DNA from 2 places in the Lysinibacillus sp. RS10 genome. Region 1 is predicted to be linked to the other one. Evidence: riboswitches for the same ligand, from Rfam matches in the RefSeq annotation. Region 1 holds a riboswitch; the other holds the start of a gene.
The links. A riboswitch is a leader RNA that binds a small molecule or an ion and turns the genes downstream of it on or off. The one in region 1 is predicted to bind S-adenosylmethionine.
Positions count from the first base shown of each region.

Region 1 (3,727 bases):
CATTCGAAGAGGTACATATTGTCGAGCAACCGCCTACAAAGGACGAATTAACGAATTTATGGCAAGAAAGTGGACTGCCATTAAAGAAATTTTTCAATACTTCTGGTATGAAATATCGTGAGCTTGGCTTAAAGGATAAGCTTGTTGACATGACTGAAGAGGAGCAGCTTGAACTGCTTGCTTCAGATGGTATGCTGATTAAACGTCCAATCGTAACAGATGGGAAAAAAGTAACTTTAGGGTTTAAAGAATCAGATTTTGAGCAAGCTTGGAAATAACCCTATTTATCCTTGTTTTTATAGGAGAAGTATGGCAAACTGAAAGTGAATATACTACATATTTTATGGAGGGGTTTATTGCATGAGCACACCAAAAGACTTACGTTACTCTGAAGAGCATGAATGGGTAAAATTAGAAGATGGTAAAGTACGTATCGGTATTTCTCACTTCGCACAATCTGAACTTGGAGATATCGTTTTCGTTGAGCTTCCACAAGTTGGCGACGAAATTAAAACAGATGATCCATTCGGTAGTGTAGAATCTGTAAAAACAGTTTCTGAATTATACGCACCAATCTCAGGTACAGTAGTTGAAGTAAATGCAGATTTAGAAGATAGCCCAGAATTCGTGAATGAATCACCATATGAAAAAGCATGGATGATCGTTGTAGAGCTTGCTGATGCATCAGAAGTTGAAAAGCTTATGACAGCTGAGCAATACGAAGAAATGATTGCTGAATAAGACAAGCCCTAAAAAACGTCGGAAATCACCGGCGTTTTTTATTATCTTTAATCATTTCCCACTATAGTTGGGGAGACGAAAGCCGTTGTAGGCCCTTATCAATGGGTGTCTTATATGATCACCGACAGAGCGTAATGGATATAATGAGCTATAAGGTATATGTCTAATGGGGGTGGCGTGATGTTCGAGGGAAAATGCTTAATTGTCGAAGGTCGTTCGGATAAACTTCAAATTAAACCTATTTTAAGTGAAGATGTTATAATACTTTGTACGAATGGTACCATTGGTGTACATCAATTAGAAGAGTTACTCGATCCATATGAGGGCTGTGAGCTTTATACATTTTTTGATGCAGATACATCGGGTGATAAGCTACGGGCATTAATGGACAGACATTATCCAGAGGCTGAGCATTTACGTACGATGCCGACATATAAGGAAGTTGAGACAACTCCGAGAAAGGTGTTAGCGATGATATTGCTGCGTGCACACTTCTCAATCCATAATGAATATATTTTGTAAGGTTGCGTGAAAAGATGGAAGAATGGTCAAAAGAGCAGTGGGATACGGCTGTACAGTCCGGTGAAAAGGCTGCCTTTTATTTATATACGCCTATGTGTGGAACGTGTGCAGTTGCATCGAAAATGATGACGATTGTCGAGCAATTGCTGCCACAGCTACAGGTTGGTAAAGCGAATATTAATTTTATAGAGCACATAGCTTTTGATAATAAAATCGAAAGTGTACCATGTTTACTCGTGTGTGATGGCGGAAAAGTAACAGAAAAGGTATATGCCTTTCAATCCGTACCATTTTTATACGAATTGCTAAAAAAATCAATTGACTGAACTTTGATAGCGTGATAAAGTACGAATATACTAAAAAAAATAAATATATCGAACTCTTATAAAGAGTGGCGGAGGGAAGTGCCCTATGAAGCCCGGCAACCATCACAAAGTGAAAAGGTGCCAAATCACTCAAAGATTTATCTTTGAAAGATGAGAGAACGGTTTAGCGTATAATTACGTGACCCCTTCTACTTGTCTATAAGTGAAGGGGTCTTTTTAACTACTTTCAACACACGACTGAGTGACCAACATCACGTTGGCTCAATGCCTTCGGCGGATGTCATGGAATCGGAAATGAGTTCAATATAGGATGTTAGCCTAAAATCATCGCATCCATGCGATAACGGCTAACTGACCTGCATCGGTAAAAACGCCACGTCCTGTGGCATTATCGAAATGACCGACATCGTGTCGTCCCTCGTGCAGGCCTAAGCACAAACCGATTCCGAACGCTATTATGTCGGGGCATAATTGATATGAGAAAAGGAGAATTCGCTATGATTCAACTTCAGAATATTACAAAAAAATACAAAACCGCGAATGGCGAATTAACTGCAGTCAAAGACGTCAATCTTTCAATCAATAAAGGTGAAATTTTTGGCATTATCGGCTATAGTGGCGCTGGTAAAAGTACGATGATTCGCTTATTAAACGGTTTAGAAAAGCCTACAACTGGTACGGTGACGGTTAACAATCAAGAATTTTCATCTATAAAGGGGCAAAAGCTCAGAGATGCTAGACAAAAGGTAAGTATGATTTTCCAGCATTTTAATTTACTTTGGTCAAGAACTGTTGAGGAAAATATCGCTTTCCCACTAGAAATCGCAGGTGTTCCAAAGGCACAACGTGAAGCACGAGTGAACGAATTGATCACACTTGTTGGCTTGGGGGGACGTGCTAAGGCGTATCCATCACAGCTATCAGGGGGACAAAAGCAACGTGTAGGTATTGCGCGCGCGCTTGCTAATAACCCAGAGGTATTATTATGCGATGAGGCAACGTCTGCACTCGATCCGGAGACAACAGATGCTATCCTTGATCTACTTGTCGATATTAATGAACGCTTAGGTCTAACGATCGTATTAATTACACATGAAATGCACGTTATTCGCAAAATTTGTCATCGTGTAGCGGTTATGGAAGCCGGAGAAATTGTAGAGCGTGGTGAGGTATTACAAGTATTCCAAGCACCGCAAGCTACCATTACGAAAAAATTTGTTTCTCAAATTACAGATACGAAAGAAACACAGGAAACTGTGGCTCAAATTAAAGCAAATTACCCTACTGGACAACTTGTAAAGCTGATCTTTGTAGGAGAAAAAACAGAGCAGCCTGTCATTTCACATCTTGTGAAACAGTTTGATGTGGAAGTAAGCATTGTACATGGTAATATTTCGCAAACGAAAAATGGTGCGTACGGTACACTTATAGTGCAAATAAACGGCTCAAAGGATAATGTTGCGGATGCACTTAACTACTTAAATACAGTCGAAGTACAAACGGAGGTGATTGCAAATGCTAACTAGTCTCTTTCCGAATGTCGACTGGGAAAAAATGTGGGAAGCTACGTATCAAACATTGTACATGACAACGATCTCTACAGTTATCACATTTATACTTGGCTTAGCAATTGGGATCGTACTATTTTTAACAAGTCCAACCCAACTATGGGCAAATAAAATTGTGAATTTTTTGACAAATTCGATTGTTAACATTTTTCGTTCTATTCCGTTTATTGTGCTAATCATTTTATTAATTCCATTTACGAAATTTTTACTTGACACAATTCGCGGAGCGAACGCAGCTTTACCAGCATTAATTATTGGTGCTGCACCATTCTATGCACGAATGGTATTAATTGCATTACGTGAAATTGATAAGGGTGTTATTGAAGCAGCTCGTTCAATGGGGGCTAAAACGTCAACGATTATTTGGAAAGTATTAATTCCAGAATCGTTACCAGCACTTATTTCAGGTATTACAGTTACTGCCGTAGCACTTGTTGGTTATACTGCGATGGCAGGTATTATCGGTGCAGGCGGTTTGGGGAATTCAGCTTTCTTAGACGGTTTCCAACGTAATCATGGAGATGTGACATTAATGGCGACTATTTTAATCTTAGTAGTTGTATTTATCAT
Region 1 covers NZ_CP167122.1:870,674-874,400, forward strand. The annotation lists gene ACB089_RS04405 (arsenate reductase family protein) at 1-278, shown strand, start outside; gene gcvH (glycine cleavage system protein GcvH) at 361-741, shown strand; gene ACB089_RS04415 (hypothetical protein) at 922-1,263, shown strand; gene ACB089_RS04420 (thioredoxin family protein) at 1,278-1,589, shown strand; SAM riboswitch class I at 1,643-1,746, shown strand; gene ACB089_RS04425 (methionine ABC transporter ATP-binding protein) at 2,087-3,115, shown strand; gene ACB089_RS04430 (methionine ABC transporter permease) at 3,105-3,727, shown strand, end outside.

Region 2 (3,727 bases), 1.4 Mb from region 1:
TGCTAGTAATAGCAACAGCCAAAATGCTTCTAATAATGCAAGCAATAGTAACAGCCAAAATGCTTCTAATAACGCAAGTAATAACAACAGCCAAAATGCTTCTAATAACGCAAGTAATAACAACAGCCAAAATGCTTCTAATAATGCTAGCAATAGTAACAGCCAAAATGCTTCTAATAATGCTAGTAATAGCAACAGCCAAAATGCTTCTAATAATGCTAGCAATAGCAACAGCCAAAATGCTTCTAATAATGCTAGCAATAGCAACAGCCAAAATGCTGTACAGAATGGAAGTAATTGCAATTGCGATAATGCTTCTAATAACGCAAGTAATAACAACAGCCAAAATCCTTCTAATAATGCAAGCAATAACAACAACCAAAATGCTTCTAATAATGCTAGTAATAACAACAGCCAAAATTCTACTACGAATGCAAGTAATAATAACAATCAAAATGCCTCTAATAATGCTAGTAATAACAACAGCCAAAATTCTACTACGAATGCAAGTAATAATAACAATCAAAATGCCTCTAATAATGCTAGTAATAGCAACAGTCAAAATGCTATACAGAATGAAACTAATAGCAATTGCGGAAATACTACAAAAGGTCAAAATGAATCTGCCAATGAAAACCCGTCAGAAAACTAACAACATATTTGGATTTAAAAAATGATGACCCTGATATGATCAAGGTCATCATTTTATTTAAGTGTTTACAGAACACATGAACTAAATATGATATTCAAGTTCATCAACGAAATCCCATTCATATGGTGTTTCTTGGTAAACATAGTAGTTCAACCAGTTTGAAAATAATAAATGAGTGTGGGCACGCCACGTATTAATCGGTTCATTTAATGGATCATCACTTGGGAAGTAATTCACTGGAACCTCAATATCCAAACCTTTTGCGACATCACGACTATATTCATCTGCTAATGTAGTCGCATCATATTCAAGATGTCCTGTAATCATAATGTTTTTATTATCCTTCGATTGCACAATAAAGACACCAGCATCTCCTGAGTAAGATAGTAATCGTAAATCAGGATGGTTGCGTACTTCGTCAATAGAAACAGAAGTATATCGTGAATGTGGGGCCGTAAATAAATCGCTAAAGCCTCGAACTAAATCCACGGTTAAATCCGTAATGACATGAGAATAAACACCTGAGCATTTAGCAGGGAGCTCAATTTTGCCAATACCGTAATGATGGTATAACGCTGCTTGTGCGCCCCAACATATATGAAGGACCGATGTCACGTTTTCCTTGGACCAATCCATAATTTCTGCAATTTCCTGCCAATAGTTCACGTCCTCAAAAGACATTTTTTCAACTGGCGCACCCGTAATAATCATGCCATCATAGCGACGATGGCGAATTTGATGAAAGGTCGTGTAAAATAGCTGTAAATGTGATTTGCTCACATTTTTCGATTCATGTGTGGCTGTGTTTAAAAATGTTATATTAACTTGTAGAGGTGTATTACCGAGTAAGCGCAGTAATTGTAGCTCCGTTTTTTCTTTTTCTGGCATCAAATTTAAAATTAATATATTTAACGGACGTATTTGTTGAGTTTTCGCTCTATCCTCTTCCATGACGAAGATTTTTTCCTCACGTAAATGTTCTCCAGCTGGTAAATTTTTTGGAATATTAATTGGCATCTTGCATTCCCCTCTCTTGTATTTCTCTACATATAAAGAATTTTATAAGTCGATCTAAATTAAAAAAATCCCCCTCATTCCATTTGAGATAGAATGAGAGGGATTTTAACCACGTTCACTCTTATCTCTCAAAGGACAAATCCTTTGGTGGAATTAGCACCTTTCTAACATTTGTTAGAGGTTGCTGAAGCGTCATCGGGCCAAATCCCTCAGCTTCTCTTGATAAGATTATTTAATTAAAAAGAATTGTAACATGAACAATTAAGAATATCAATAATACATAGAATATTTTGTAATTAACATGCATGTTCTTCTCTAAATTGATGAACACTAATCCTGATGCAAATCATGTTGACGCTATGAAATATTATGGTAAACAAGCCGTAATTATGTTACCATATATCTTTAGTAATAGAGAGGAACGTGAAAAGTTTGATTAAAATTGAATTTCCAAAACCAGATTTAGTGATTCGCCAACGCGAACAAGATTTAAAGCCAGGTGATGTACCAATCACACCATACCATGGTTTTATTGATTTCCATAAAATCACACGTGAAAATGGTGGCATTTTCTTATTCTACAACGAAGAGAACGAGCTATTATTTGTAGGTAAAGCACGTAAAATTCGTCAACGTATTAAAAAGCATTTTGAGGACAACGTGTCACCGATGAAAAATCATCGTAATGAAATTTTCAAAATTGAAGTGTATGAAGTGGAAGATCCAATGGAACGTGAAATTTACGAAACATACGCGATTAATTCATTCCGTGCTAAATACAATGTTGATAAAGTATTTTATTAATCTTTAGCAAAAAGACCGAAATCTCCTTTAAGGGGGTTTCGGTTTTTTTCGTTAGGCTTATTCTTCCTATAAACCTGTTATTACATGATCAAAATGTGTGGACTTGCCGTTTATATACACCTCGATAATTTCCTGCTCAGGGTCTTTTGTAATTTTATAAACATATTGTTCAGCAACATCGTTGGATAGATTCATTTCTTCGAATTTTATTTTTAATATATCACACTGTATCTCCAAATCAGCATGTGCAATCCCTTTCGAATAAACAACAATGTAAAAAGTCTTTTCCATCACTGATTAATTGGAGCTTATTATCGGAAATTATTTTCTTTTGCACTTCATCTGGAACAACAGCAATTTCACTAATACTTAATGCGGAAGTATTACATGCTCCTAAGATAGTTAAGGTCAACATGAATAAAATGATAATTTTCTTCACTATTTATCCCCGCTTTCATGCAACAGCCATAATTATTTTTATTTATTATATTTTAGGCTCATTACCATAACGTGTGGTTGAGGTTCCGACTTATATACAAAACATACGTCTTTATAAATGTTGTAGTTTTATAAAAAAGATTGATTAAAGATCCTGTGTTGATATGCAGAATCTTTTCTTATTCCACAATCGGACCAGATTGTGGAATAAGATTTTTAAAAGAACTTTACTAACATTTGTTGAAATATTTCCTTTAGCTTTTATATTTAAGTGGTGAGTTGTATTTATATTGTAAAATGTCATATGTAATTTAAGCGGGTTATGAAGAAATTTTTATTGACAAAATAATTTTTTTCTGTAAAATAAAAAACAATTCAAAAATATTTGTATAGAACAAAGGCTATGAAAAGAAATAGTATCAATTATTTTTACGAACAGAAAGTTACCGGTTGATGAGAGGTGCATGTAAAACGATTGAGAATTCATCTTGGAGCTGTGTACCGAAAAGATCATTCTAAGTAGGCTACGCCGGTAAGCACCCGTAATCATGTGCGAGAGTATCGTCAAATGACCGTACTTCTTGAGGTAAGTAATGTGAATTGCTTATAAATTAAAGGTGGTAACACGAGTTGAATCGTCCTTTTGGTTAATCCAAAAGGGCGTTTTTTTATTCCTTTTTTGAGCAAAGTATTTGAAAATCTAAACGTATTAGGAGTAAGACATTATGAAAGACAATCATCAAGATTCACAGCTAAAGCGCGGATTAAGTACTCGTCACATGCAATTAATTGCACTTGGCGGATCCATTGGGGTCG
Region 2 covers NZ_CP167122.1:2,304,488-2,308,214, reverse strand. The annotation lists gene ACB089_RS11840 (endospore germination permease) at 1-652, shown strand, start outside; gene metA (homoserine O-succinyltransferase) at 734-1,669, opposite strand; SAM riboswitch class I at 1,788-1,898, opposite strand; gene ACB089_RS11830 (nucleotide excision repair endonuclease) at 2,102-2,473, shown strand; gene ACB089_RS11825 (hypothetical protein) at 2,540-2,764, opposite strand; T-box leader at 3,306-3,557, shown strand; gene ACB089_RS11820 (amino acid permease) at 3,637-3,727, shown strand, end outside.
Region 2: another riboswitch for S-adenosylmethionine. It lies ahead of metA (homoserine O-succinyltransferase); the one in region 1 lies ahead of ACB089_RS04425 (methionine ABC transporter ATP-binding protein).